Regions from separate parts of the Streptomyces sp. NPDC018045 genome, predicted to be linked through region 2. Evidence: riboswitches for the same ligand, from Rfam matches in the RefSeq annotation. Region 2 holds a riboswitch; each other region holds the start of a gene.

What was found. A riboswitch is a leader RNA that binds a small molecule or an ion and turns the genes downstream of it on or off. The one in region 2 is predicted to bind cobalamin.
Region 1: it holds a riboswitch for cobalamin, as region 2 does, so the genes downstream of both, ACH4EB_RS25510 (ribonucleoside-diphosphate reductase subunit alpha) here and ACH4EB_RS04400 (CoA-acylating methylmalonate-semialdehyde dehydrogenase) in region 2, are expected to answer to the same signal.
Region 3: it holds a riboswitch for cobalamin, as region 2 does, so the genes downstream of both, ACH4EB_RS32085 (cobalamin biosynthesis protein) here and ACH4EB_RS04400 (CoA-acylating methylmalonate-semialdehyde dehydrogenase) in region 2, are expected to answer to the same signal.
Region 4: it holds a riboswitch for cobalamin, as region 2 does, so the genes downstream of both, ACH4EB_RS33765 (hypothetical protein) here and ACH4EB_RS04400 (CoA-acylating methylmalonate-semialdehyde dehydrogenase) in region 2, are expected to answer to the same signal.

Annotation. Positions count from the first base shown of each region.
Region 1 is NZ_JBIRFL010000013.1:37,531-44,885, reverse strand. It holds gene mctP (monocarboxylate uptake permease MctP) at 1-1,122, shown strand, start outside; gene ACH4EB_RS25525 (GNAT family N-acetyltransferase) at 1,177-1,686, shown strand; gene ACH4EB_RS25520 (TolB family protein) at 1,711-3,069, opposite strand; gene ACH4EB_RS25515 (TolB family protein) at 3,160-4,302, opposite strand; cobalamin riboswitch at 4,827-4,967, shown strand; gene ACH4EB_RS25510 (ribonucleoside-diphosphate reductase subunit alpha) at 5,125-7,355, shown strand, end outside.
Region 2 is NZ_JBIRFL010000002.1:69,900-77,254, forward strand. It holds gene mmsB (3-hydroxyisobutyrate dehydrogenase) at 1-320, opposite strand, end outside; gene ACH4EB_RS04390 (enoyl-CoA hydratase/isomerase family protein) at 317-1,429, opposite strand; gene ACH4EB_RS04395 (acyl-CoA dehydrogenase family protein) at 1,426-2,643, opposite strand; gene ACH4EB_RS04400 (CoA-acylating methylmalonate-semialdehyde dehydrogenase) at 2,649-4,148, opposite strand; cobalamin riboswitch at 4,354-4,540, opposite strand; gene ACH4EB_RS04405 (hypothetical protein) at 4,771-4,944, opposite strand; gene ACH4EB_RS04410 (DeoR/GlpR family DNA-binding transcription regulator) at 5,126-5,884, shown strand; gene ACH4EB_RS04415 (MFS transporter) at 6,059-7,303, shown strand; gene ACH4EB_RS04420 (PTS sugar transporter subunit IIA) at 7,300-7,355, shown strand, end outside.
Region 3 is NZ_JBIRFL010000024.1:58,613-65,967, reverse strand. It holds gene ACH4EB_RS32095 (putative cobaltochelatase) at 1-502, opposite strand, end outside; gene ACH4EB_RS32090 (cobyric acid synthase) at 502-2,124, opposite strand; gene ACH4EB_RS32085 (cobalamin biosynthesis protein) at 2,154-3,134, opposite strand; cobalamin riboswitch at 3,265-3,415, opposite strand; gene ACH4EB_RS32080 (hypothetical protein) at 3,615-3,860, opposite strand; gene ACH4EB_RS32075 (inorganic phosphate transporter) at 3,925-5,265, opposite strand; gene ACH4EB_RS32070 (GH25 family lysozyme) at 5,478-6,131, opposite strand; gene ACH4EB_RS32065 (class II aldolase/adducin family protein) at 6,588-7,241, shown strand.
Region 4 is NZ_JBIRFL010000029.1:18,212-25,566, forward strand. It holds gene ACH4EB_RS33750 (BTAD domain-containing putative transcriptional regulator) at 1-1,545, opposite strand, end outside; gene ACH4EB_RS33755 (bacteriocin fulvocin C-related protein) at 1,694-2,626, opposite strand; gene ACH4EB_RS33760 (cytochrome P450) at 2,709-4,040, opposite strand; cobalamin riboswitch at 4,509-4,728, shown strand; gene ACH4EB_RS33765 (hypothetical protein) at 4,930-5,820, shown strand; gene ACH4EB_RS33770 (cysteine synthase family protein) at 5,817-6,839, shown strand; gene ACH4EB_RS33775 (ATP-grasp domain-containing protein) at 6,836-7,355, shown strand, end outside.

The DNA of each region.
Region 1 (7,355 bases), on a different contig from region 2:
GACCTGCCGCTGCTGATCGCCTTCGGTGTGCTGGCGGCGTACACGTACTCGTCCGGGCTGCGGGCGCCCGCGCTGATCGCGTTCGTCAAGGACGGGCTGATCTACCTGGTCATCGTCGTCGCGATCATCTACATACCGATCAAACTGGGCGGCTTCGACCACATCTTCGCGGTGGCCCAGGACGCCTTCGCGCAGAAGAACCCGGCGACCGGCAGGCCCCGCGGGGAACTGGCCAGCGGGCCGGACGCGCAGTGGGCGTACGCGACCCTGGCCCTCGGCTCGGCGCTCGCGCTGTTCATGTACCCGCACTCGATCACCGCGACGCTGTCCTCCCGCAGCCGCAACGTGATCCGCCGCAACACCACCATCCTGCCGCTCTACTCCCTGATGCTCGGACTGCTCGCGCTGCTCGGCTTCATGGCGGTGGCGGCCGGGATCACGGTGCGGAACGGCCAGCTTGCCATCCCGCAGCTCTTCGAGGACATGTTCCCCGACTGGTTCACCGGCGTGGCGTTCGCCGCGATCGGGATCGGCGCGCTGGTGCCGGCCGCCATCATGTCCATCGCCGCGGCGAACCTGTTCACCCGCAACATCTACAAGGACTTCCTCAGGCCCGGCGCCACCCCCGCGCAGGAGCACAAGGTTGCCAAGCTGGTGTCGCTGCTGGTCAAGGTCGGTGCGCTGATCTTCGTGCTGACCATGGACAAGACCGTGGCGATCAACTTCCAGCTCCTGGGCGGCATCTGGATCCTGCAGACCATGCCCGCTCTGGTCGGCGGGCTGTTCACCCGCTGGTTCCACCGGTGGGCGCTGCTGGCCGGCTGGGCGGCCGGCATGGTCTACGGCACGGTCGCGGCGTACGGGGTGGCCAGTCCCACGCAGAAGCACTTCGGCGGCTCCAGCACGGAGATCCCCGGCATCGGCGAGATCGGCTATGTCGGCCTGACCGCGTTCGTCCTGAACGTCCTGGTCACCGTCGTCCTCACGGTCGTCCTGCGCGCCACGAAGGCCCCGGACGGCATCGACGAGACGTCCCCGGAGGACTACACGGCGGACGCGGGCGACAAGGGCGTCCAGGCCGAGCTGCCCCCGGCCACGGTGGGGGTGCCGGCGGGGCGCTGAGGGGCCGGTGCGCTGCCGGGGGCCGTTGTCACACCCCCGGTGCACACTTGCCTCATGGATATCACGATCAGGCCCGCGCGGCCGACGGAGTTCGAGCGGATCGGCGACCTCCTCGTGGCGGCCTACGCGGCGGACGGGCTGCTGGCGTTCGGGGCCGACGACCCGTATGCGGGCAAGCTGCGCGAGGTCGCGCACCGGGCGGAGCACGCCGAGGTGCTGGCGGCGGTCGACGCGGACGGCGCGGTGCTGGGGGCGGTGACCTTCGCCGCCCCCGGCAGTCCGTACGCCGAGACGGCCCGGCCGGACGAGGGCGAGTTCCGGATGCTGGCCGTCGCCCCCGACGGCCGCGGGCGCGGGATCGGTGAAGCGCTGGTGCGCGCCTGTATGGACCGCGCCCGCTCGCTCGGCCTGTCCCGCATGATGCTCTCCGCCATGCCGCACATCCTGACCGCCCACCGCATGTACGAACGCATCGGGTTCACGCGCATACCCGAGCGGGACTGGTCTCCCGTACCGGGCATCACGCTGTGGGCGTTCACCTGCGACCTCGACCGGGCCGCTTAGCGGCGGCCGGGCCGGTCGTCCGCGTTACCGTCCCATCCGCCGGACGAACACGTCCGCCACTCCGTTCGTGTCCCCGGGGACCAGGTTCGCCGCGTCGGAGTCGAAGGCGAGGACGCGGCCCGTGGCGTCGGTGGAGGCGTTGAAGGACCAGGCCTGGGCCGGGGAGCCGTCGGCGGCGACGCTGACCCGCTCGACGGTGCCGGTCCGCATGTCGCGCGCGAAGACGTCCTGCGCGCCGTTGGTGTCGTCGGGCACCAGGTCCGGGACCGAGGACTGGAAGTACAGCCGGCGGTTGTCGGCGGACAGCACGCCGTGGCCGGAGGAGCCCGACTGCGGCTGCTTGCCGTCGTGGGTGTACGTCATCTGTTCCGTCGTGCCCTTGACCAGGTCGCGTACGAACAGATCAGCGCGGCCGGCCGGATGGCCGGGCACCACCTCGCCGTACTGACTGGAGAAGACCGCGTGGCGGCCGTCGGGGCTGAGCGAGGCGTTCCAGGCGCCGACCGTCTCGCCGGTCGAGCTGAGGCTCGCCACGCTCGTGCGGCCGGTGTCCAGGTCGTGCAGGAAGAACGGGTAGCTGTGCGGCTTGCGCAGGTCGGATTCGCCGCGAGCGGGCCGCGCGGCGGCCGGGGGCAGGTTCTGTGCCTTGGAGGTGAAGCCGACCTTGCGGCCGTCGTAGCTGAGCACCGGGCCGGCGGACGGGCCGGTGGCCTGCTCACCGGTGACGGAGACGCTCACCCGCCGCACGGCGCCCGTCCCGCGGTCGCGGACGAAGATGTCCTGGGCCTTGTTCGTGTCGCCGGGCACCAGGTCCTCGCGGCTGGAGGCGAACGCCACGGACCGGCCGTCGGCGCTGATCACCGGCATCTGGGAGCCCTGCTTGCCCTGCGGGGGGCGCCCGTCGACGGTGACGCTCCCGGTCCGCCCGGTGCGGCGGTCGTGGACGAAGATGTCGGTGTCGGCGTTGGTGTCGCCCGGCACCAGGTTCGTCGCGTCGGACTGGAAGGCGATGTAGCGGCCGTCGGCGCTGATGGTGGGTGTGGACGACCAGGAGTCGGCCTGGGCCCCGTCGCTCGCCACATCGACCCGTTCGACGGCGCCCGACCTCAGGTCCTTGACGAAGATGTCCGACTGCCCGTTGGTGTCGCCGGGCACCAGGTTGGTCGCGGCGGAGTCGAAGGTGACGTACCGGCCGTCGGCGCTGAGCGCCGAGCCGGACGAGCCGCCGTTGCCCTGGGTGCCGTCGGCGGCGACGCTGGCCCGCTCGGTGCCGGGCGGCGGCGCGGACCGGGCGCCGGCCGTCGTGGCGGGCAGCAGCGCGGCGAGCGCGCACACGCCCGTCACTGCGGTGAGTCTTCGTGCGGTGGTGCGGGTGGGCCTCATGGTCGGTTCCCCTCCTGGTCGGTGCGTTGGGTGCGGCCCGTGCCCGCGCGCCGGTGTCGCGGCACGCGGGCGCGTCGGCGGGCCGGTACGTCAGTGCCGGAGCCGGCGGACGAAGACGTCGCCCGTCCCGTTCGTGTCCCCGGGCACCAGCCCGGCGTCGCGTGAGTCGAACGCGGCCAGCCGCCCGGTGGCGTCGGGTGCCGCGGTGTTCGTCCAGGACGCCGACTGGCCGCCGCCCGCACCGACGTTGATCCGCTCGACGCGCCCGGTCCGCAGGTCGCGGACGAAGCCGTCGACCTGGCCGTTGGTGTCGCCGGGCACCAGGTTGGTGGCGGCGGAGGTGAAGAAGAGCCGCCGGTTGTCCGCGCTGAGCCGCCCGTCGGAGGACCAGCCGTTGCCCTGGGAGCCGTCGTGCGCGCGGGACAGCAGCCGGGTGGTGCCCTGCTCCAGGTCGCGGGCGAAGAGGTCGTACGTGCCGTTGGTGTCGTCCGGCACCACGTCCGCGGCCAGGGCGGAGAAGACCGCGTACCGGCCGTCGGGGCTGAGCCCCGGGGACGGCGACACGCCGACGACGGCGTCCGTGGTGCTCAGGCTCGCCGGCCGGGTCCGTCCGGTGTCCAGGTCGTGGACGTACATGGGGTCCTGCGGCGGCGGCCGGCGGAAGCCGGGCCCGGCGGGGGTGAGGTTCCGCGCCTTCGAGGTGAACGCGATCCGGCGGCCGTCGGCGCTGATCGACGGGAAGGCGGACGCGGCGTCGGCCTGGGTGCCGTCACTCGCCGCGCTCACCCGTCGTACCGTTCCCGCCCGCACATCGTGAACGAAGATGTCCAGGCTCTCGTTGGTGTCGCCGGGCACCAGGTCCGGGCGGTGAGAGCCGAAGGCGAGCCGGTGGCCGCTGCCGCTGAGGGCGAAGTTCTGCACCCCGTACCCGTACGGGGACTTCCCGGCGCCCGCGGTGGGGCTGGTGGTGCGCCCGGTGCGGCGGTCGTGGACGAAGACGTCGCCCTCGTCGTTGGTGTCGCCGCTGACCAGGTTCGCCGCGCTGGAGTAGAAGGCGACGTACCGGCCGTCGGCGCTGATCTCGGGCGAGCCGGACAGGCCGTCGCCGAGCGTGCCGTCGCTGCCGACGCTGACCAGGTCGACCTTTCCCGTCCGTAAATCCTTGACGTAGACGTCCTGGTGGCCGTTGGTGTCCGTGGGCCCCAGATTGGTGGCTTCCGAGGTGAATGCCACGAACCGCCCGTTCGCGCTGAGCTTCGGATCCCCGGAAAAACCGTTTCCTTGCGTTCCGTCCGCGGCCACGCTGACCCGCTCGGTGACCCCGGCCGCAGGCGAAGCGGCCGCCCCGGACGCGGGCAGCACCCCCGCCACGGCACACGCTCCCGCCACCAGACCCACGACGCGCACGGCGCCACGCGCCCCACCCGTTCTTCGCATGTTTCCCCCCTCACACAAGGCCCCCACCCGCCCCGCCGGCCGACGGAGCAGACAAGGAGCCAATACGCTTCAGGGGGCCCGGTCAACGCATCAGGGACGTTCCGCGCCACCAATACGCCCCCTGCATCAGCCGCTGTCCAGGCCGTTCGGAACGGCCGGGCAACGGCTTCGGAACCCCCCGGGAACGGCCTCGCAGCCGCCTCGTGACACCCTCTCGGAGGTCCCGGCCCACCCCCGGAGCGCGCCCCGAACGGCCGCCGAATACCACGGCTTCGGACAACCCCGCGCCAACGCGACACAAGATATGGGGGTGGGTGCACGAGGCAGCACAAGATGTATGCTCGTGCTCGCTGTCGTCGCAGGGGAATCCGGTGCGAATCCGGAACTGTCCCGCAACGGTGTACGAAGTGCGTAAACCGCACCCGTGAGTCCGAAGACCTGCCCACAGCACGTCCACGCCGGAACCGGCGCGGACGTCGATACGTCCGGGTCTCGCGGGTTGGACCGGTGGACGCTGCGCGGTGTGCCCGCGCGCCCCTTGCCGTGCCGGGGGCGCCGCACGCCCGCACGCGCCGCCGTGCCCTCCCCGGACCCTCGCCGAGTGAGGGAGAGCAGCACGTGACCATCGCGCCAACGGAGCCCGCAGCAGCCGAGCAGGTCGCGCAGCCCGCGAAGGACACGCAGCCCCGGCAGGGCACCGGCGGCCGGGCCGAGGACGGCCCCGGCGCCGCCCTGCTGCGCACGCTGACCGACCTCACCGCCGACCTGCCCGCCACCGACCCGGGCAAGATCGCCGCCGCCGCGCTGCGCGGCCGCCACCCCGGCTCCGACGAGGCCGAGCTGCGCTCGCTGGCCATGGAGGCCGCGGCCGGCCTGATCGGCGACGAGCCGCAGTACTCCAAGCTCGCCGCCCGCCTGCTGACCCGCGCCATCGCCGAGGAGGCGGCCGCGGAGGGGGCGACCGCCTTCTCGGCCTCCGTCGCCGTCGGCCACCGCGAGGGCCTGATCGCCGACAGCACGGCGGAGTTCGTACGGACCCACGCGGCCCGCCTGGACGAGTTGGTGGAGCGCGCCCTGGCGGACGGCGCGGACGACCGGTTCGGCTACTTCGGCCTGCGCACCCTGCACTCCCGCTACCTGCTGCGCCACCCGATCTCCCGCCAGGTGATCGAGACCCCGCAGCACTTCCTGCTGCGGGTGGCCTGTGGCCTGGCCGAGGACCACAGCGAGCGGGCCCTGGCCGACGTCGCCGAGCTGTACCGGCTGACCAGCACACTGTCGTACCTGCCCTCCTCGCCGACGCTGTTCAACTCCGGCACCCGGCACCCGCAGATGTCCTCCTGCTACCTGCTGGACTCCCCGCTGGACGAGCTGGACTCGATCTACGACCGCTACCACCAGGTGGCGCGGCTGTCGAAGCACGCCGGCGGCATCGGCCTGTCGTACTCCCGGGTCCGCGCCCGCGGCTCGCTGATCCGCGGCACCAACGGCCATTCCAACGGCATCGTGCCGTTCCTGCGCACCCTGGACGCCTCGGTCGCGGCCGTGAACCAGGGCGGCCGGCGCAAGGGCGCCGCCTGCGTCTACCTGGAGACCTGGCACGCGGACCTGGAGGAGTTCCTGGAGCTGCGCGACAACACGGGCGAGGAGGCCCGGCGCACCCACAACCTGAACATCGCGCACTGGATCCCCGACGAGTTCATGCGCCGCGTGGAGGCCGACGCCGACTGGTCGCTGTTCTCCCCCAGCGACGCGCCCGAACTGGTGGACCTGTACGGCGACGAGTTCGACGCCGCGTACCGCAAGGCCGAGGCCGAGGGCCGCGCCGTCAAGCAGGTCCCGGCCCGCGTCCTGTACTCGCGGATGATGCGCACCCTCGCGCAGACCGGCAACGGCTGGATGACCTTCAAGGACGCCGCCAACCGCACCGCGAACCAGACCGCCGAGCCCGGCAAGGTCGTGCACTCCTCGAACCTGTGCACCGAGATCCTGGAGGTCACTGACGACGGCGAGACCGCCGTCTGCAACCTCGGCTCGGTCAACCTCGCCGCCCACCTGGGTGACGACGGTGAGATGGACTGGGAGCGGCTGGACGCCACGGTCCGCACCGCCGTGACCTTCCTGGACCGCGTGGTGGACATCAACTTCTACCCGACCGAGCAGGCCGGCGCCTCCAACTCCCGCTGGCGCCCGGTGGGCCTGGGCCTGATGGGCCTCCAGGACGTCTTCTTCCGGCTGCGGCTGGGCTTCGACTCGCCCGAGGCGCGGGAGCTGTCCACCCGCATCTCCGAGCGGATCATGCTCGCGGCGTACGAGGCGTCCGCCGACCTCGCCGAGCGGCACGGCCCGCACCCGGCCTGGTCCGCGACCCGTACGGCCCGCGGCGTGCTGCACCCCGACCACTACCCGAACGCCGAGCCGCGCTGGGCGGACCGGTGGGCGGCGCTGCGCGCCCGTATCGCGGCGACCGGGATGCGCAACTCGCTGCTGCTGGCCATCGCGCCGACCGCCACCATCGCCTCCATCGCGGGCGTGTACGAGTGCATCGAGCCGCAGGTCTCGAACCTGTTCAAGCGCGAGACGCTGTCGGGCGAATTCCTCCAGGTCAACGCGTACCTGATCGAGGAGCTGAAGGCGCTGGGCCTGTGGGACGCGCGCACTCGTGACGCGCTGCGCGAGGCCAACGGCTCGGTGCAGGAGCTGGACTGGATTCCCGCCGGCATCCGCGAGCTGTACCGCACGGCCTGGGAGATCCCGCAGCGCGCGCTGATCGACATGGCGGCGGACCGTACGCCCTACCTCGACCAGAGCCAGTCGCTGAACCTGTTCATGGCCTCCCCGACCATCGG
Region 2 (7,355 bases):
ATGGTCGAGCAGTCGATGAACAGGGTGCCGGGCCGGGCCGCCGCGAGCAGGCCCCCGTCCTCGTACAGGGCGAGGACGTGCTGCCCGGCGGGCAACATGGTGATCACCACGTCCGCGTCCGCCACCACCTCGGTCGCCGAACCGGCGGGCTCGACACCGGCCTCGGCGGCCGCCGCCAGCGCCTTCGGCGCGAGGTCGAAGCCGGCCACCCGGTACCCGGCCCGGACCAGGTTGGCGGCCATCGGCCCGCCCATGTTCCCGAGCCCGACGAACCCGACCGGGCCGGCCCCGCCGTTCCCGTTCCCCGTCGCCGCGCTCACCAGGGCACCTCCTGCGTACCGGCACCGTCGGCGAGCCCCAGGTCCCGGTCGCCGAGCGGTGCGAAGAACCGGGCCACGTCCTCGTCCGTGACCTCGGCGAGGGTGGCGGGGGACCAGCGCGGTGCGCGGTCCTTGTCGATCACCTGCGCGCGGATGCCCTCGACCAGGTCCGGCGAGGCCAGCGCCGCGCACGAGACGCGGTACTCCTGGTCCAGGACCCGCTCCAGCGGCCCCAGACCGCGGGCCCGGCGCAGCGCCGCCAGGGTGACCTTCAGCGAGGTGGGGGACTTGGCGAGGATCGTCTCGGCGGCCTCCTTGGCCTCCGGGACGCCGCTGCCGAGCAGCCGGTCCACGATCTCCTCGACGGTGCCGGCGGCGTAGCAGTGGTCGATCCACTCCCGCCGGTCCGCCAGTTCGCCCTCGGGCGCTTCCCGCACGTACCGGGGCAGCACCTCGGGCGCCGGGCCGGCGGCCAGGTCCGCGGCCAGCCGCTCGACCAGCTCCGACGGGACGAAGTGGTCGGCGAGCCCGCACAGCAGCGCGTCCCCGGCCCGCACCGGCGCCCCGGTCAGCGCCAGGTGCGTGCCCACCTCCCCGGGCGCGAGCGCCAGCAGATACGTACCGCCGACGTCCGGCACGAAGCCGATGCCGGTCTCGGGCATGGCGACCTTGGACCGCTCGGTGACGATCCGCACGCTGCCGTGCGCCGAGACGCCGACGCCGCCGCCCATCACGATGCCGTCCATGACGGCCACGTACGGCTTGGGGTAGCGCGCGATACGGGCGTTGAGCCGGTACTCGTCGCGCCAGAACGCGGCGGACGCGGCGCCGCCGCCGGACCGCGCGTCCTCATGGATGGCGCGGATGTCGCCGCCCGCGCACAGCCCGCGCTCACCCGCGCCGGTGATCACGACGGTCTCCACCGCGGGGTCGTGCGCCCACGCGGCCAGGGCCGCGTCGATCCGGCGCACCATGCCGTGGTCGAGGGCGTTGAGGGCCTGGGGCCGGTTGAGGGTCAGGTAAGCGGCCCGGCCTTCGGTCCGCAGCAGTACGGAGCTGTCGCGGGCGGCGTCCGGTGCCGAGCCGTCGCGTACGGGGTCGCCGGTCATCGGGTCGCTCCCGCCCCGGCCCCGGCGCGGGAGCCGCGGGCCGCCGCCCCGGTCAGCCCGCGGGCCACGATCACACGCATGATCTCGTTCGTCCCTTCCAGGATCTGGTGCACCCGAAGATCGCGGACGATCTTCTCCATGCCGTACTCACTCAGGTAGCCATAGCCGCCGTGCAGTTGCAGCGCACGGTCGGCCACGGAGTAGCCCGTGTCGGTGGCGAACCGTTTGGCCATCGCGCACAACTGCGGCGCCTGCGGATCGGCCCGGTCCAGAGCCTCGGCCGCCTGGCGCACCAGCGCGCGGGCGGCGGCCAGCTCCGTCGCCATGTCGGCGAGCCGGAACTGGAGCGCCTGCGCGTCCAGCAGCCGCCCCCCGAACGCCTCCCGGTCCGCCAGGTACGCCTGCGCCGCGTGCAGGGCGCTCTGCCCGCCGCCGAGGGAGCAGGCGGCGATGCCGAGCCGGCCGCCGTTGAGGCCGCTCATCGCGATGCGGAAGCCGTCGCCCTCGGCGCCGAGCCGCCGGTCCGCGGGGACGCGGACCTCGTCCAGGATCACCTGCCGGGTGGGCTGCGCGTTCCAGCCCATCTTCTTCTCGTTGGCGCCGAACGACAGGCCCGGGTCGTCCCGCTCGACGACGAACGCCGAGATGCCGCCCGGCCCTTCCTCGCCGGTACGGGCCATCACCACGTACACCTGCGCGGCCCCCGCACCGGAGATGAACTGTTTCACGCCGGTGAGCACATAGGCGTCGCCGTCCCGCACCGCCCGCGTGCGCAGCGCGGCCGCGTCGGACCCGGCGCCCGGCTCGGTCAGGCAGTAGCTGCCCAGATCCGCCATCGCGCACAGGCCGGGAAGCCAGCGGGCGCGCTGGGCGTCGTCGCCGTACCGGTCGATCATCCAGGCGACCATGTTGTGGATGGAGAGGTAGCCCGCGATGGACGGGCAGGCGGTGGCCAGCACTTCGAGGACCAGCACACCGTCCGCGCGGCCGAGCGCGGAGCCGCCGTGCTCCTCCCGTACGTAGATCCCGCCGAGCCCGAGTCCGGCGGCCTTGCGCAGCACGTCCACGGGGAAGTGCTTGTCCTGGTCCCAGGCCACGGCGTGCGGCGCGATGTGCTCCTGTGCGAAATCCAGTGTCGTCTCGGCGATGGCGAGCTGATCCGCGGTGAGCGAGGTCAGCGAGGCGGCCGTGGTGGCGGTGGTCATGACGCTCATCGTCCTCAGCCCATCGTCGGGATCGTGAAGCTCGCGCCCTCCTTGACCCCGGAGGGCCAGCGCGAGGTGACGGTCTTGGTACGGGTGTAGAAGCGGACCGCGTCCGGGCCGTGCTGGTTCAGGTCGCCGAAGCCGGACCGCTTCCAGCCGCCGAAGGTGTGGTACGCGACCGGTACCGGGATCGGCACGTTCACGCCGACCATGCCGGTGTTCACCCGGCGGCTGAAGTCCCGCGCGGTGTCCCCGTCGCGGGTGAAGACGGCCACGCCGTTGCCGTACGGGTGCTCCGTGGGCAGCCGCAGCGCCTCCTCGTAGTCCGCCGCCCGCACCACCGACAGGACCGGGCCGAAGATCTCCTCCTGATAGATCCGCATGTCCGGGGTGACCCGGTCGAACAGCGACGCGCCCGCGAAGAAGCCGTCCTCGTGGCCCGGCAGGCTGAAGCCCCGGCCGTCCACGACGAGTTCCGCGCCCTCCGTGACCCCGAGGTCGACATAGGCCCGGACCCGGTCCAGCGCGTCACGGCTGACCAGCGGTCCGAAGTCCGCGTGCGGGTCGTCGGAGCGGCCGATGCGCAGCGTGCCGATCCGCTCCTTGAGCCGGGCCACCAGCGCGTCGGCGGTCTCCTCGCCCACCGGTACGGCGACCGAGACCGCCATGCACCGCTCGCCCGCCGATCCGTACCCGGCACCGACCAGCGCGTCCACCGCCTGGTCGAGGTCGGCGTCCGGCATCACGATCAGGTGGTTCTTGGCCCCGCCGAAGCACTGGGCGCGCTTGCCGTGCGCGGCCGCCGTCGCGTAGATGTGTGCCGCGACGGGCGTGGAGCCCACAAAGCCGAGCGCCTCGACGCGCGGGTCCTCCAGCAGCGTGTCCACCGACTCCTTGCCGCCGTGGACGACGTTGAGGACGCCCGGCGGCAGCCCCGCCTCCAGGAACAGCTCGGCGAGCCGCGACGGCACGGACGGCGCCCGCTCGGACGGCTTCAGCACGAACGCGTTGCCACAGGCGATGGCCGGCGCGAGCTTCCACAGGGGAATCATCGCCGGGAAGTTGAACGGGGTGATGCCGGCCACCACGCCGATGGGACGGCGCAGCGAGTGCACATCGATGCCGGTCCCGGCGTTGTCGGTGAACTCGCCCTTGAGCAGGTGCGGAATCCCGGCGGCGAACTCCACCACCTCCAGGCCGCGCTGGAGGTCGCCGTGCGCGTCCGCGACCGTCTTGCCGTGCTCGCTCGACAGCAGCCGCGCCAGCGCGTCCCGCTCGCCCTCGACCAGGTGCAGGAACCTGAGCAGCACCCGCGCGCGCCGCTGCGGATTCCACTCGCCCCACTCCGGCTGGGCGGCCTCGGCGTCGGCGACGGCGGCCGTCGTCTCGGCCCGGTCCGCGAGCGGGACGCGGGCCTGCACCGTGCCGGTGTTCGGGTCGTACACATCGCCGTACGCACCCGATGTTCCCGGTGTGTGCTTGCCGCCGATGAAATGGGTCAGTTCTCGGACCATGGGGGGCCTGCTCTCGTCAGGTGAGATCCGGGGATGGCACGGCCGGGCCCACGGGCGGCGCGGATGACGCGCGGACCGTGGCGGGGCCGTGGGACGCGAAAGGCGCGAAACCGTCAGCGCGCGGGCGGTGCCGCGGGCCGGACCGGATCACCTGGGCTGTGGGTACGCACCGGTGCCATGCGTGTCTGCTCCATCCTCGTGGACAACACGGAACAACACCCGCGGCCGGTATCCTGGCTTCCGGATCATCGCGCGCCGCCCGCCTTCCCGACTCACCTGCGTCAGTGGCGTGTTGCTCGGCGTCGCACTTCCCGGTCACAGTGGCGGGACCACGCCGGACTCACACCGGCTTCCCTGCACCGCGGGCCTTCGCCACGAACATATAGTTGGACGTCCTAGTAAGTCCAGGGGTGCTGGAGATCTTGCGGGTGGCGGGGCTGCCGGGGCGCGGGGCGGGGCGGGGGCAGGGGCGCCACCCGTACGGCGGGGACGGGCCTCGTGCGGGCAGGCCCCGACGGCCCTTCCGGCCGGCCCCGATGATCCGCAGACCGCGCTGGAGGATCTCCAGCGGCCGCACGGTGGCCGGCGCCTTGCTGTGCGTCCCGAGCGCTTCGGCGGTCTCTCACCCATATTGCGCGCCGTTCCGGTCACCCCGGTCGTCAGGCCGCCGCAGGACCCAGTGGCTTTCCCGGAAGGCGTCGCCGAGGACTCCCGCCGTCTCCCCCAGCCGGGCGCAGGCGGCGGGGGACTGCTGCCGGGCGATCGCGCCGAACATGTCGAAGAGCACCGCGGTCATGACATCACCTCGAAGAAAGCCGCTACGTTCCGGGCCCGTACTCACAAAATGCGCGTTTGAGTGCACACTCGGCATGGGGCATGGGTGTATCTCACCCGCCGGCGCCCTGACAGGGCGCGGAGCCCAACGGAGGGGCGGGGAGGAAGTCGCAGCGGGCGTGTTGATGTGCTACATCAGCGACATGAATGTCTCCGAACGCCACCGGTTCATCCTGGCCCTGCTGGCCGAGCGCAACCGGGTCTCCGTGGCCGAACTCGCCCGCTCCACCGAGACGTCGGAGATGACCATCCGCCGGGACCTGGAACTCCTGGAGTCCCGGGGCGCCCTGCGCCGGGTGCACGGCGGCGCGGTGACCGCCCTGCTCAGCGGGGTCGAGCCACCGTACGCGGTGCGGTCCATGGTGGGCGGCGAGACCAAGGCGAAGCTGGCCGACGTGGTCGTGCGGATGCTCAACGACGGGGAGACCGTCGCGCTGGACACCGGCACCACGGCGGTGGCCGTCGCCCACGCCATGGCGGGCCGCCGGCTGACCGTCACCCCGCTGTCCCTGCACGCGACCATGCCGCTCGCCGAACACGAGGGCATCCGCCTGCTGCTCCCCGGCGGCCAGGTCCGGCCGGGGGAGCTGTCCTTCTACGGGGAGGCGGCGCTGCGCACCTTCGAGGACCTGCGCTACGACACCTTCATCCTGGGCTCCTGCGGGGTGGACGCGGCCAGTGGGGCCACCGCCTACAGCCTGGACGACGTGCACGTGAAGCGGGTCGCCGCGCGGGCGGCGCGGCGCATCATCCTGGTGGCCACCGCGGAGAAGCTGGGACGGGTGGCGCTCGGCCGGATCTGCTCGGTCGAACAGCTCGACGTGGTGGTGACCGACGCGGCGCAGGGCACGCCGGTGGTCGAGGAGATGCGCGCGGCGGGCGTGAACATCGTGCACGTGTGACCCTGCGGGCCGCGGGTGCTCGCTCCCCAACCACGTTCCACAGGCGCGCAGTTGCGTATCGGCCGCGGTGCGCGGCTGCCGTCCGGACACCTCTGTCGCCAGCCCGCCCCGGAAGGTGCCGGAAGCCCTTCCAAGCCTTACGCACACATCTTTTGTGCGTTATGGTCAGCCGCGATGAGTGAATCGACTGCCTCCATCACCGGGTCGCCGCCGTCGCGGCGCTTGCGTACGGCGCGCGCCTGCACCTTCGTGGCTTTCGCGCTCAACGGTTTCGTCATGGGGATGTGGATCGTGCACATCCCCGCGATCGAGCACCGGGTCGGCATCAGCCATGCCGTCCTGGGCTGGCTGCTGCTCTTCCTGGGCGCCGGCGCCTTCGCGGGCATGCAGCTCTGCGGGGCGTCGGCCGACCGGTTCGGCAGTCGCGCCATCGTGCTGGCCGGCGGCGCCCTGTGCAGTGCCACGGTCTTCCTGCCCGGCGTGGCCGACTCGCCGTGGACCCTGGCGGCGGCCCTCCTGGCCCTCGGCTTCGGCAACGGCTGCCTGGACGTCAGCATGAACACCCAGGCTGTTCAGGTCGAGCGCGGTTACGGCCGCCCCGTGATGTCGGCCTTTCACGCGGTGTTCTCGGTCGGCGGCGTCATCGCCGCGCTGATCGGCGCCCGCACCCTGAGCTGGGGCTGGCGGCCCTCCCTCACCCTCGCTGCCGTGGCGGTGGCCGGCGTACTGATCACCCTCGCGCTGGTGCCCGGCCTGCTGCCCCCGGAGCGCTCCGCCCCGGCCCCGGCCGGCCCGGAGGCGGCGGAGCGCGCCGCCCCGGCCCCCGAGCGCCGTACGCCGTCGCAGGTCTGGGCGCTGGGCGTGCTCGCCTTCATGCTCATGCTGTGCGAGGGCGTCGCGAACGACTGGAGTGTGCTGCATCTCAAGGACGTGCTCGACGCCCCCGCCGCGACCGCGGCCCTGGCGTACGGCGGGTTCTCCACCGCCATGACCGTGGGCCGGTTCGTCACCGACCGGGTGGTGGCCCGCTTCGGCCGGGTCTTCGTGGTGCGCTACGGAGCCGGCCTCGCGGCCGTCGGTCTGGCGCTCGCGTCCCTCTCTCCCTGGGTTCCGTTCGCGCTTGTCGGCTGGACCCTTTTCGGTATCGGACTGTCCGGGTGCATTCCGCAGTTCTTCACCGCGGCGGGCAATGTCGACCCGGCGTCGTCCGGGGCGAACGTCTCCCGCGTGGCGGGCATGGGATATGTGGGAATGCTGGCGGGCCCCGCCGTCATCGGGCCGCTCACCCGTCTCGTACCCCTGAACGTCGCCTTTTTCCTGCCCGTCGCCTTCTGCGTGGCCGCGGTGTGTTCCGCCGGACTGCTGCGTCCGGCCCGCACGGTGACCAGCGCTCCCGAACCGGTGTCGGCCGAGGCGTGAACCGCGTCCGTACGGTGGCCGACGGCACCCACAGCCTCGCCGACTACCTGGA
Region 3 (7,355 bases), on a different contig from region 2:
AGACGCCCTCGCGCTCCACGTAGGAGGCGCCCATGGCGGCGGCGTCGAGCAGCAGGTCGACGAGGTGGTCGTGGAGGAGGTTGACCTCGTCGACGTACAGGATGCCGCGGTGCGCGTCCGCCAGCAGGCCCGGCTCGAACGCCTTCACGCCCTCCGACAGGGCCCGCTCGATGTCCAGCGCCCCGACGAGGCGGTCCTCGGAGGCGCCGACGGGGAGCTCGACCATGCGGGCCGGGCGCTCCTCCGCGCCGACCGCCTCGTGCGGGCCGTCCGGGCACGCCGGGTCCGGCGCGGCGGGGTCGCAGGAGAAGCGGCAGCCGGTGACCACGGGGACGTCCGGCATCAGCGCCGTCAGGCCCCGTACGATCGTCGACTTCGCGGTGCCCTTCTCGCCGCGGACCAGCACCCCGCCGATGGCCGGCGAGATGGCGTTGAGCAGCAGGCTCAGCCGCATGTCGGACATGCCGACGACCGCGGTGAACGGATAAGGGACCGATGCCATCAGGGAGTACCCCCTTCGAGGGACGTGCGGTGTGCGGGTGGGGCGGTGGCCGCGTCGGCTGCCGCCGGAGCGCGGAACGACGGCTGCGGTATCGGCGGCGCCCCCGGCGGCACGAACGGCAGCCCCGTCGGCACCCCGTCCTCGATGAGCCGCAGCAGCGCCTCCATGTCCGCGTGCTCCTCGATCAGGTCGCCGAGCCGGTCGAGCTGCTCCTCGCGCAGCGCGGCGAAGCTGGTGTCCGGCGCGGGGACGAACGCCCGGCCCGCGTCGGCGGCGACCCGACGCAGGAACGCCCGCCGGAAGCCGTCGCTCTCCAGGGAGCCGTGCCAGTGGGTGCCCCAGACCGCCCCGGACCGGCAGCCGTCCAGGAAGGGCTCGCCGCCGGAGACCTCGGCCACGCCGTGGTGGATCTCGTATCCCTCGACCGGCTCGCCCAGCGCCTCGCCGGACGGCCGGGCCAGGGTCTTGTCGGCCGCGAACCGCACGCGTACGGGCAGCAGGCCCAGCCCGTCCACCGTCCCGGCCTTCGACTCGACCTCGTCCTCGATGCGTTCGCCCAGCATCTGGAAGCCGCCGCAGATGCCGAGCACCGGACGGCCTTCCGCCGCGCGCCGCCGCACCGCGTCCGCGATGCCGCGCTCGCGCAGCCACCGGATCGCCCGGACGGTGCCGCGGGTGCCGGGCAGCACGACGAGGTCGGCGTCGGCCAGTTCCTCGGCGCGGTCCACGAAGCGCACCACGACACCCGGTTCGGCGGCGAGCGCGTCCACGTCCGTGAAGTTCGACATCAACGGTACGGCGGCCACCGCGACCCGCAGCACGTCGGCGCCGTGCGGCGGCGCGACGACGCTCTCGCGGACCGCGCCGCGCAGCGACACCCTCAGGCCGTCCTCCTCGTCGATGCCCAGGCCGTGCGCGAACGGCAGCACCCCGAGCGTCGGCCGCCCGGTCAGCTCCTTCAGCATGTCCAGGCCCGGCTCCAGCAGCGTCACATCGCCCCGGAACTTGTTGACGAGATAGCCCGCGACCAGCGCCTGGTCCTCCGGGGACAGCAGCGCCGTGGTGCCGAAGAACGAGGCGAACACCCCGCCCCGGTCGATGTCGCCGACCACCACGGCCGGTATCCGCGCGGCCCGAGCGATGCCCATGTTCACGATGTCGCTGCGCCGCAGGTTGATCTCCGCCGGGCTGCCCGCGCCCTCGCAGATCACCGCGTCATGCGTACGCCGCAGTTCCTGGAGGCAGTCCGTGACCGTACCGAGCAACTGTTCCTGACGCCCCGCGTGGTAGCCGCGCGCGCTCAGCTCGCCCACCGGCTTGCCCATCAGCACGACCTGGCTGCTGCGGTCACCGCCCGGCTTCAGCAGCACCGGGTTCATCAGGGCGCTCGGCTCGACGCGCGCCGCGGCGGCCTGCATGGCCTGCGCCCGCCCGATCTCCGCGCCCTCGCGCGTCACGAACGAGTTCAGCGACATGTTCTGCGCCTTGAAGGGCGCCACCTTCACGCCCTTGCGGGCCAGCCAGCGGCAGATGCCCGCCGTCACCACGCTCTTGCCCGCGTCGGACGTGGTGCCCGCCACCAGCAGCCCCCCGCCGAGCGGTGCTTGACCCGGTCCGTTCACGTGGCACTCCTCGCCGTCCGCACTGCTGCTCACTTGGCCCTCCCGGCCGTACGGGCCCGCCGTACCGCCCCGGCCGCGAGCCGGCCCGCGACCGTGGCCGTCAGCGCCAGCGCGCTGACCCGGCGCGACAGCCGCACGGCCCGTTCGATGTCCGGGACCGCGACGGGGCGCCCGGTGCCGCCGTTGAGCACCGGGCGGTGCTCGACCCGGCCGCCGTACGCCAGCGTGCCGCCCAGCCGTACGCCCAGCGCCCCGGCGAACGCCGCCTCCACCGGGCCTGCGTTGGGGCTCGGGTGGGACGGGCCGTCCTGCCGCCAGGCGCGCCACGCGCCCCGCCGGTCCGGCCCCGCCAGCACCGCCAGCGCGGCGGACAGCCGGGAGCCGGGAAAGCCGGCCACGTCGTCGAGCCGCGCCGCGGCCCAGCCGAAGCGGCGGTAGCGCGGCGACCTGTGCCCCACCATCGCGTCCAGCGTGTTGACCGCGCGGAAGGCCAGCAGCCCCGGCACACCGGCGGCCGCGCCCCACACCAGGGCGCCGACCACCGCGTCCGAGGTGTTCTCGGCGACGGACTCGACCACCGCGCGCGCCATCTGCTGCCCGTCCAGGGCCTGCGGGTCGCGCCCGCACAGGTGCGGCAGCCGCTCGCGCGCCACGTCCAGGTCGCCCGCCGCGAGCGCACCGCCGACGGCCCGCGCCTCGCGGCCCAGCGAGGTGCCGCCCAGCACCGCCCAGGTGGCGGCGGCGGTCAGCGCGACGGAGGCCGGGAAGGCGGCGGGGGAGCGGCGCACGGCGCGCTCCAGCAGCGCCGCACCGGCGGCGGTACCGCCCGCGAGCAGCGCGGTGTGCAGGGCGCCGGGCCCGCGGTGGTCGCGCCACAGACGGCGTTCCACGGCGGCCGCGGCCCGCCCGAAGGCGGCCACGGGGTGGCCGCGCCGGGGGTCGCCCACGGCCAGGTCGCCGAGGAAACCGAGGGCCGCGCCGCACGCGTAGCCGGCGTGTTCGGCACGCATCGGATCAGACCGCCGTCGCGCCTCGGAGGGGCAGTACGGGCGTACGTCCAGGGGCTCTCGAACTGCGGCCGGGCATGGCGGTAGGTCCTCACTCAGGGTCCGCGCCCTGGTTCGACGGGTACGGCGACGAGAGTCTCCTGGCTCCCCGGATCGGCACTTCCCCCGGCCTTCCAGTCCGTACGGGAACCTGCGTCGCGGGACGCGGACCGTGGCCCTTGGTGGAGGGGCGCTCCCCGGTGACAGTGGCGGGACCGCGCCGGATTCTCACCGGACTTCCTCATCTGTCGCCGAATGGCTCCGGCAGTCCACCACGCTCCGCGAAGCCCGTCAACTCACGCTTGACCTGGGGGCGGAGCCGTGGCAGGGCCTGTGGGCAAGGACACAGACGGCGCGGTGCCCGGACACGGCGACGGGGCGCCCGGTGGACGCGGCGGGTACCGCGGTCACCGGACGCCCCGGGGGCCGTGCCGTGGCCGGCTCTCAGGTCGCGACGATCAGGTAGATCCCGTACGCCACGGCCGCCGCGCACAGCGCGAAGCAGACGTACGCACCGGTCCGCGCCGCGCCGCCGGGGGCGTCGGGCCCGTCGGCGGTCACCGGCGTGCCCTCCTGCCGCGGTTTGCGCGACGTGCCGACGATGCCGAGGGTGAACAGGCCCACGATCCCGACCGTCACGAACAGCGTGACGCCGAAGACCTGGCCGAGCGCTGCCCAGTCGATGTTCATTGCGTTCTCGTTCCTTCGTGGAAGCGGGGGAGGCCGTGGAAGCGGCGGGAGCCGGGCGGCCTGGTCAGCCGGCGGCCGAGCCGGCCTTGGCGCGGCGCTGGGCACGCGTCTCGTGCGGGTGGACGGTGACCGGATCGGCGATCACCGGGTCGGCGCCGACCGGGTCCGCGAGCGGCGCCTCGGCCATCGCGGGCGCCGGGATCGTGGTGACGGCCGTGGCGGGCCCGGTCACGACCGGACCGGCGGGCGGCGGCGAGACGGCCTGCAGGGCGGTGGTGACGACGCCCGCGGGCTCCGCTGCCGGGCCCTCGTTGACGTTGCTGTGGTCCACCGGCTTGCGCCGGGAGAGCGCCCAGATCACGCCGCAGACGGCGAGCGCCAGGACGGCGACGGTCGCGATGCCCCAGTCGCCCTGGTCCGCCAGGAGCGCGGCGCCCGCCGCGACCAGCCCGGCGGCCGGCAGCGTCAGGACCCAGGCGGCGGCCATCCGGCCCGCCGTGGACCAGCGCACCACGCCGCCCTTGCGGCCCAGCCCCGAGCCCATGACCGAGCCGGAGCAGACCTGGGTGGTGGAGAGCGCGAAGCCGAGGTGGGAGGAGGCCAGGATGGTGGCCGCGGCACCGGTCTGGGCGGCGAAGCCCTGCGGCGGCTGGATGTCGGTGATGCCCTTGCCCATCGTGCGGATGATCCGCCAGCCGCCCAGGTACGTGCCGAGCGCGATGGCCAGGCCGGCCGAGGCGATGACCCACAGCGGCGGGTCGGCGTGCGGGGCGACGACGCCGCCGGTGATCAGCGCGAGGGTGATCACGCCCATCGTCTTCTGGGCGTCGTTGGTGCCGTGGGCGAGGGAGACCAGCGCGGCCGAGGCGATCTGCCCGGCGCGGTAGCCCTTGGCGGTGTCCTCCTCGGCGCGGCCGCGGGCCAGCCGGTAGGTCAGCCGGGTCGCGGCCATCGAGGCCAGACCGGCCACGATCGGGGCGGCGACCGCCGGGACGAGGACCTTCATGACCACGGCGCCGCCGTGCACGCCGCTCGTGCCGACGGACACCAGGGTCGCGCCGATCAGACCGCCGAAGAGGGCGTGCGAGGAGCTGGAGGGGAGTCCGGCCAGCCAGGTGACCAGGTTCCAGATGATGGCGCCGACCAGCCCGGCGAAGATCACCTCTGGTCTGATGCCGGCGGCCTCGTCGATGATCCCGCCGGAGATGGTCTTGGCGACCTCCACGGACAAGAACGCGCCGAGCAGGTTGAGGACCGCCGACATCGCCACCGCCGCCTTGGGCGCCAGTGCCCCGGTGGAAATGGTGGTGGCCATGGCGTTGGCCGTGTCGTGGAAGCCGTTCGTAAAGTCGAACACCAAGGCCGTGACGATCACGATCCCGATGAGAAGCGTGATGTGTTCCATTCACCCAGGCAATCAGTTCGATGGTCAGTAACGCTCGGGACCGTACGGACGACGGGTGAACGGAAGGTGAACTGGGGCGGGCGCCGCAGTGACGCCCCCGCAGGGGTGGCGCGGAGGCGCCCGTGCCGCCACCCGGGCCCCACGCGTACCGGCGCGGGAACCCCGTCCGCCCCCTCGGCACCAGCGCGGCGCCGCCCCGGGCCGCCGCCGCGTCAGCCGCGCGCGAAGCGCCGTAACCCCGCGGCCGTGCCGTTCCACCGGTCCTGGTCGCCGGGCAGCGCGCCGGCCCCGGCGTGCTGCCAGATGCTCGGATACGCCCAGCCGGCGGGCAGCTCGCCCGGATTGCCGTGCCGGCGGGCCAGCCACAGCGGATGGGTGGCGGCGAACGCCCGGCTGCCGTCGGGGCAGCCGTTCCACCACCGGGCCGTCGTGTAGATCACCGGCCGCCGCCCCGTCCGGCGCAGCACCTCGGCGCTGAACCCGCGCATCCACCGGACCAGCGCGGTGCCGCTCATCCCGTGGCAGGGGTGCTCCCGGTCGTACGGATGGCGCTCGATGTCGAGCGCCGGCGGCAGCGTCCAGTCGTCCGCCTTCCAGCCGCCGCCGTGCCGCAGGAAGCGCCGGGCCTGCGCGCGGCCGGAGGACGCGTTCGGCACGCCGAAGTGGTAGGCGCCGTGCAGCAGGCCCGCCTTGCGCGCGCCCCGGTACTGCCGCGGGAAGTACGGGTTGCGGTACCAGGTCGACTCGGTGGCCTTCACGTACACGAAGCGGCCGCCCTCGGCCCGTACGGCCTTCCAGTCGACGTTCCCCTGGTGCGAGGAGACGTCGTGCCCGGCCGGCTTGGCGGCGGCCCCGGCGGCGGGCACCGCGGGCAGGGCGGTGGAGGCGTGCGTGGGTGCCGGTGAGCGTGGCCAGCGCGAGGGCCGTGGCGGTCAGCGTGCGCCGACGGCCGCGCGGTCGGTGGTGCGGCCGCTGCGGGCCGGGCGGATGGCGGGGCGGCTGCTGCGGGCCGGACGGAGGGAAGGGCAGCCGCTGCGGGCCGGACAGGCGATCGTGGTCACGGGCCATGGTTCCCCCAGGAATTCCCCCGGATGGCTGCGTGCATGAGAGATCCACGGAAGGGTATCGGGAGATCCGTACAAGACGGTCGATGCCCGGTCAATCCCTGCCGCCGTGCCCGCAGTCCGACATGGCGGATACCGGAGGGCGGGGGTCCGCCCCACGGCTCCGCGCCCGGCCCGTACGGTGACGGCAGCCACGCGCGCACCACCCACGCGCACCCCGGCGGGCCACGCCCGCACAGCACACCGGAGGGCACACGCATGACGGACCGGGAAGCCATCGACCGCGCCTGGGACGAACTGGTCGCCACCGCCCGCCGCACGGTCGCCGACGGACTCGTCGTCGGCACCTCCGGCAACGTCTCCGTCCGCGTCGGCGACCTGGTACTGGTCACCCCCACCGGCGTCCGCTACGACCGGCTCGGGTCCGGCGACCTCACCGCGGTGGACCTCGAAGGCCGCCGGACCCACGGCACGCTGCGGCCCACCAGCGAACTCCCCATGCACCTGGCCGTCTACCGCGCCACCGGCGCCACCGCGGTCGTGCACACCCACGCCGCCCACGCCACCGCCGTCTCCACCCTCGTCACCGAGCTGCCGCCGGTGCACTACATGACCGCGGCCCTCGGCGGCCCCGTGCGCGTCGCGCCGTACGCCCTCTACGGCACCGAGGAGTTGGCCGGGAACATGCTCGCCGCCCTGCGCGACCGCACCGCCTGCCTCCTGCGCAACCACGGCACCATCGCCTACGGCGACACCCTTGACGAGGCCTACGACCGCACCGCCCAGCTCGAATGGATGTGCCGCGTCTGGCTCACCGCCAGCTCCGTCCCCGGCCGCGAACCCACCCTCCTCACCCCGGAACAACTCGCCGCGGCGGGGGACCGGCTGCGGGGGTATGGGCAGCCGGGGTGATGGGGGGGGAGGGTTGGTGGGGTTGGTGGGGTTGGTGGGGTTGGTGGGTCGGTGGGGGCGCGTTGCCGGGCCGTGTCCCGTCTGGTTGGGTGCGGCCGGCCCGCTGGGCCGCGG
Region 4 (7,355 bases), on a different contig from region 2:
CGCGTGCAGGGTGCGCTGGCGCGGCTGCGCCGCCCTGTTGCCCGTGGACAGCAGCCGGAACCGGTCGTCGAGCCGCCGCGCTATCTGCTCGGCGCTCATCGACCGCAGCCGGGCCGCCGCCAGTTCGAGGGCGAGCGGCAGGCCGTCCAGCCTGCGGACCACCTCGCCCACCGCCTCCATGGCGGGCGCGTCGGGTGTGAAGCCGGGCCGTACGGCTGTCGCCCGGTCGACGAAGAGCCGTACGGCGGCCGACGCGGCGGTCTCGGCCGCATCGGCGCCGCGGGGCGGGAGGGGCAGCGGGCCGAGGCGGCAGAGCGCCTCGCCCATGACCTCCAGCGGCTCCCTGCCGGTGGCCAGGACGGTGAGCCGCGGGAGCCGTTCGAGCGCCCGCTGCGCGAACTCCGCCACGGCGTCGGCGGCCTGCTCGCAGTTGTCCAGGACGAGCACGGCCTCGCCCCCGCCGAGCAGGTCGGCCACCTGGTCCAGCGGATCCGTACGGCTGTCGTCGGACGGCCGTGGCGCGTTCGGTGCGCTGAGCGCGCCCAGCACCGCGTCGGCCACTGCTGCGGGGCCGCGCGCTCCGGCCAACGGGACGAGCCACAGCCGGCCCTGCCGGTGGGCCCGGTGCCTGGAGGCCGCCTCCGCCGCCAGCCGTGTCTTGCCCACGCCGCCGGGACCGACGACGGTGACCAGCCGGGAGGTCTCCAACAGCCGGTCGAGCAGGGCCATCTCGGCGTCCCGGCCGACGAACGAGGTCAGCCGCGCGGGCAGGCGGCCGGGCGCCGGACCGGACCGGACGGCGGCAGGCTTCCCGTCGCCGCGCAGCACGGCGAGGTGGGCCTCCCGGAGCCCTGGCGAGGGGTCGACACCCAGCTCGTCGGCGAGCCTGCCGCGTACGGTCTCGAACACGGCCAGCGCGTCGGACTGCCGGCCCGCCGCGTGCAGGGCACGCATGCGCAGCGCGGCCGGCCGTTCGCGCAGCGGGTGGTCCGCCGACGCCGCCTCCAGATCGGCCAGGACCCCGGCGTGGCGGCCGAGCCGCAGCTCCGCGTCACAGCGGTCCTCGAACGCCGCGAGGCGCAGTTCCTCCAGCCGGGCCGCGGCCGGACCGGCGAACGGGGCCTCCCGTACGTCGGCCAGCGCCGGGCCTCGCCACAGCGCGAGCGCCTCGCCCAGCGAGGAAGCCGCTTCCCCGGGCGCTTCCGCGGCGAGTTCCCGCCCGCCCCGTGCCGCCAGCTCTTCGAAGCGCGTGGCGTCCACGTGCTCCTTCGGCACGGCGAGCCGGTAGCCCGCCCCCGACGACTCCAGCAGCCCGCCGTCGGGCAGGGCCTTGCGCAGCCGGTACACCAGCGCGTGCAGTGAGTTGAGCGCGTGCGCGGGAGGGTGCTCGCCCCACAGGCCGTCGATGAGCGCCGCGGGTGACACCATGTCGCCCGCCGCCAGCGCCAGTCGGCTCAGCAGCATGCGCGGCCGCGCGCCCCCGATGCCGACCGGTGTCCCGTCCCCGTCGAAGACCCGCACCGGCCCGAGTACCGCTATCCGCATTCCCACCCGGCCCAGTATCCCGGACTCGTGGGCACACGGTCCGCTGCGCCTGCCCTCCACCGGTGGCCTCCGGACCGGTGGAGGCGCCGTGGTCACGCCGGTGGCCGGTTCGGACGGCCCTTCGACCGGCTGCCTGTACGGCGGTCCGTCAACCGCCGCACACCCCGTCGCACTTCTGCTGCCACAGCCATCCGCAGCCGGACGCCTGCTCGGTGCAGGGGACGGAGTTGCCGCAGGAACTACATCCGCTGGCTCCCTTGTGGCAGTCGCAGTTCATCGGCAGGCGGGGGCCGGCGGAGGTGGAGGCGGCGGGTGAGTCGGCCGGGCCGAGGACCCCGAGCGCGGCGAACGAGACGCCGGGGCCGAGCACCGCCACCGACTCGTCCCGCAGCCGGGCGACGTCCGCCGCGGGCCACGCGCCGGTTCCGGCGAAGAGGGCGGGTATCGCCGCGGCGACCTTCTCCAGCATCGCCGACCGGGGTCCGGACAGTTCGGGGTGCGCCGCCCGGTAGCGCTGTACGTGCTCCAGCCACAGGCCGGCCTTCGCCCGGTCCGGGAGGCGCGCGTACACGGCCCGGCGCCGCGGCATCGGCAGCGCGGTCACCTCGCGGTAGCCGGTGGGGAGCCGTTCGAGCCCGGCGGCCCACTCCTCGGCGCCGGCGGCCGTCATCCGACGGCCGGGCGAGGCCATGGCCGGCGCGGCGAGCCCACCGGAGACGAGGAACGCGCCCAGCGCCAGGCCCGGCACGGCCTTGAGGAGTCTGCGCCGGTCGCCGTGCACGAGTGCGTCGGTGCGGTTCAGGGCCCGGGCCACCCGCAGCGAGCCGACCGGCCCCAGAAGGCGGCACAGGCGCACCGACAGGGCCGGGCCCGTCCAGGCCCGTACCCGGTCGCCGTCCACGGCCAGCAGCGTCGGCGCGAACGGCGGGTCGTCGCCCAGTGCCCGCCGCCGCAGGGCACGGACGGGTTCCTCCCCGAGTCCCACCATCGTCAGCCGGTGGTGGGCCAGGCCGCCGATTCTCGCGGCCGCATCGCCGCACACGCCGCAGCCCGCGTCGAACGCCAATAACCACTCCGTCATGGCCACTCCCCTGCTCGCACCGGTACTGCCGCCCCATGCATACCCGGCTTCACGGCACAACAGGCCCGTCAGAAGGCGTAGTTCACCGATGGGGCACGGTGTCACGCGGGCTCACGAGCATCTGGATGTCATCGGCCGCCCACAGCACGAACCGTTCGATCGGCGTCACCCGGTGTCCGGGCGCGGGCCGGAAGCGGAAGCGTTTGAGCAGGACGGCGAGGACCAGTTCGGCCTCCACCATGGCGAGTTGGGCGCCCTCGCAGCTTCGCGGCCCGATGCCGAACGGGATGTAGGCCAGCCGCGGCCGCTCGGCCACTTCCCGCGGGGCGAACCTTTCGGGTACGAACTTCTCGGGCTCGGGCCAGTAATCGGGGTTCATGTGGACGGCCCAGAACGGGTAGAAGATCGTCGTCCCGGCGGGGATCTCGTGGTCGCCCAGGACGAGGGGCCCGGTCGTCTCCCGCGCGCCGTAGGGGCCGGGCGGGTAGAGCCGCATCGCCTCTTTCAGGACCATGTCCAGGTAGGTGAGGCGCCGCAGATCGGCGTACTCGGGCACCGTGCGGTCGCCGAGGACCCGGTCCAGTTCGGCGGCGACACGTTCGGCCGCCTCGGGGTGGCGTCCCAGGAGGTGCAGGGTCCAGGAGACGGCCACACCGGTGGTGTGGTGGGCGGCCAGCAGCGTCACCATGACGGTGTCGCGGATCCGCGCCGGGCGCTCACCGGCCTCGACGAGCGCCCCGATCAGATCACTGCGGTCCGTGCGGCCGCCGGAGCGGTGCGCCGCGACCGCCCGGTCCACCGTCTTCCGCAGGTGGGCGAGGGCCCGGGCCGCCCGCTCGGCCCGTTCCTCCGGCGTGCCCGGGACCGGCACCTGGTACAGCCGCCCCAGGTACTCGGTGAGCACCTCCTCGAAGGCCGCGACGACGCCGTCCGGGTCCGCGGCCTCACCGTCCAGCGCATAAGCACAGATCATCCGCAGCGACAGCGCGGTGAGGTCCTTCTGCAGTGCGACGGGCCCGCGGCCCGCCCGCTCGTCCCAGCGGTCCGCGAGGCCGGTCGCCAGCGCGGTGAACCGTGCGCAGTGACGTTCGTGGGACGGGCGCCCGGCCAGCACCGACAGCAGGACGCGTCGCCAGGGCGTGTGCTCCTCGGCCGGCAGCACCTGGAGGTTGCCGGCCTCGCACAGCGGGTCCAGGAACGCGAACAGCCGCTCCGGCCGTTTGTCGATGTGGGCCGTGGCCTCCAGCAGTACGGGGTCGGCGACCGACACGGCCGTCTCCGCGCCCGGAAGCTGGAACCGCACGACGGGCCCGTACTCCGCGTGCAGCCGTAGCTGGTAGGTGTGCAGTCCGCCCGCCGCCGCGACCGCTCCCACGCCGCCGTCCGGCCGGGGCTCGGGACCAGGGATACGCATGGCCAACGCCTCCTGTTCGGCAGCCCGTTGCGCCGTGCGGAGGACCCGCACGGCGGGGGTGCGGCCTCCATCATCATCCGTCCCGGGTTCGCGTGGCAGGAAGGCGGTCAGGACGGTCAGGTGGCCGCAGGGCCGGTCCCGGCCGCCGCCGAACGTCCGGGAAGGAGCCCGATGACGGCCCTGGGCCCGCCTCTCCTCGTCCCGGGGCTCCCACGCGGCACCTCCAGCCGGGGCCGCCGGCTCGAACCGTTCCCCGGGCACGGCGAATGAATCTGCCGCGGGACCGTGCCGACCCGAGCCGAGGTGACATGTTTGAGCCGGGTCACAGGTGGTGTGCTGCACGGCAGGGCCCCAGGTGACAGGCGTCCGCGGGCGGCGATCCCGTACTGCACACATCGCGCGCCCTGTCAGCGGTGCCGATCGAGACAACCACGCAGGTCTCCCTGTTGCGGTGGCCGAAGCGCCTCTACGCTGATGTGCGCAGTCGGTTCGCGCCACCGTGGCGCGTCGTAAGAGGGAAACCCGGTGGGAATCCGGGACTGTCCCGCAGCGGTGAGTGGGAGCGAAGGCCGCCAACAGCACCGGACCCGGCCGAAGGGTGCGGGAGGCGGCGGCCGGAAGGTGTCGCCGGAAGGCCCGGCCGACGTGCCCACGAGTCCGGATACCTGCCGACCGCGCGCGTGCGGGCACGGACGCACGCGCTGTCCACGGTGACCTCGAGGGCTGGGTCGGCGGTGCGGGCGGAGCGGCGCGCGTACGGCGCGCCCGTCCTCTTCACTCACCGGTCATTCCCCGGACCGGGTGCGGCGAGAGAGGGCGTGTTCGTGACCGAGGCATACCTCCGGGGCGGCCGACGGCCTGCCCAGGCACGGCCGTGGTGCGGTGACCGATGCTGACCGCGTCCGGTGGCGCATCGGCGGGGTGCGTCTCCGGCGTCTGCCAGGGGACGCTGGGCGAGCTCTACCAAGGCCCGTCGCACTCCGGTGGGGACGGTGACCGGGACATCGCGATCGTGTCGTTCCCCGTCGACCGCCACTCCTGGGTGTACTTCACGCCGGGCGCCGCCCCCGGGAACGCACCGCCGCTCGGTGAGAAGGCGGCGACGGCCGCGCGGCTCTTCCTGGAGCACTCCGGCCTGACGCTGCCGCCCGGCCGCTGGAGCACCCACTCGGACCTGCGCGTCGGTGTGGGCATGGCCAGTTCGACGGCCGACATCGTGGCGACGCTGCGCTGTCTGTTCCGGGTCTTCTCCCTGCCGTACGACACGGGGGCCGTCCTCCGCGTCCTGTCGGCGATAGAGCGGGCCGACAGTGTGTTCCTCGACGAGTTCGCGCTCTACCTGAGCGGCCGGCACCGCGTCGTACGGCGGCTGGGCACCGGCATCGGCTTCCACACCGCCTTCGTCATGGAGCCGGGCACGGTGGACACCGCCGCGGTCACCCCGCTCCTGCGGCGGCACTACCGGCGCTGCGCCACCGAGTACGAGAAGTGTCTGACCGACCTCCTCAAGGGCTTCGCCTCGGGGGACCCGGCCGCCGTGGCCCGGGCCGCGACCTTCAGCGGAGCGCTGTCCCAGGAGGTGCTGCCCAAGCACAGCTTCGACGCCGTACTGGCCCACCGCGAGGAGTTCGGGGCGGACGGCCTCTTCGTCGCCCACACCGGCTCCCTCATCGGCTACCTCTTCAGCCGCCGTCCGGCGCCGGCCCTGAAGGGCGAGCTGTCCGCCTTCTTCCGGTCGCTCGGCCACCAGTGCTCATTCGCCCAAGGAGGCTACGCGTGACGCACCCCCACATAGCCGATGCCCTGAAGATCCCCGACCTCGTCCGGCTGTCGGACGGCATGGTGCTGCTGCGGTTCGAGTCGATGAAGATCTACTCGGCGCTGGCGGCCGTCCGGCACCTGCTCGACCGGGGCACCATCCGCCCCGGGCAGACCCTGATCGACAGTTCCAGCGGCATCTACGCCTACGCCCTGGCGCTGGCCTGCCACCGCTACGGCCTGCGGTGCCACATCGTGGCCTCGACCACCGTCGACGCCACGACGCTCGCCCAGCTCGAAATCCTCGGCGCGACGGTCGAACAGGTCAGACCGTCCCGGAATCTCAAGCTCGACCAGGAACTGCGGGTCCGGCGGGTACGGGAGATCCTCGCCGAGCGGCCCGGCGTCCACTGGATGCGCCAGTACCACGACGACATCCACTACCTGGGCTACGGGGAGGTCGCGGACCTGGTGGCCACGGCGCTGCCGGACCGGGCGCTGACCGTCGTCGGCGGGGTCGGGTCGGGGGCCTCGACCGGTGGCCTGGTGGCGCATCTGCGGCGCCGTGATCCCGACGTCCGGCTGGTCGGGGTGCAGCCGTTCGGCAGCGTCACCTTCGGGAGCCAGGACCACCACGACCCGGAGGCGATCATCGCCGGTATCGGTTCCTCGATCCCGTTCGACAACGTCCGCCACCAGTTGTACGACGCCGTGCACTGGATGGACTTCACCCACGCCATGTCCGGCGCCGTCGCCCTGCTGCGCGAGCACGCCGTCTTCGCCGGGCTGTCCACCGGCGCCGCGTACCTGACCGCCGCGTACGAGACCCGCCGCCACCCCGACCGGCTCCATCTGGTGATCGGAGCCGACACCGGCCACCGCTACGTGGAACGGGTCTACGCCCGCCACCGGGAGGCCGCGGACCTGACCGCGCTGAAGCCGACCGAGGTCGGCGGTCCCGAGGAGATGTCCATGCCCTGGTCGACGATGGCGTGGAACCGCGCCCCCTGGCCGTTGCCCCGTAAGGAGACCCGCGCATGACCGTGGTCTGCCTGGAATCGCTCACCTTCGGGCTGGGCCGCCTGGCGCGCGCCGCCGGGCGGCTCGGCGAGCCGCTGCGGCTGCTGACCCGCGACCCCGCGTACTACGCGCACGAGCTGGAGAGGCTGCCCGCGGACGCCGTCGAGGTGGTGGAGACCGACACCTTCGACACGGAGCTGGTGGCAGAGCTGCTCGGCCGGACCCCGGACCTGCGGGGCCTGATCAGCTCCACCGACACCTGGATGCTGGTCGGCGCCGCACTCACCGCCCGCTTCGGCCTCCCCGGCCTCGACCCGTCCGTACTGCGGCTGGCCCGGGACAAGGCCGCCGTACGGGACCGGCTGTTCGCGGCCGGCCTGACCCGGTCCCGCGCGGCCGAGGCGGACAGCGGCGACCCGGCGACGGCCGAGCTGCTGGTGAAGGCCGTGGGCCTGCCGGCGATCCTCAAGGACACCGCGGGCACCGGAAGTCAGAACGTCTGGCTGGTACGGGACGAGCGCGAGCTGGACGCGGCGC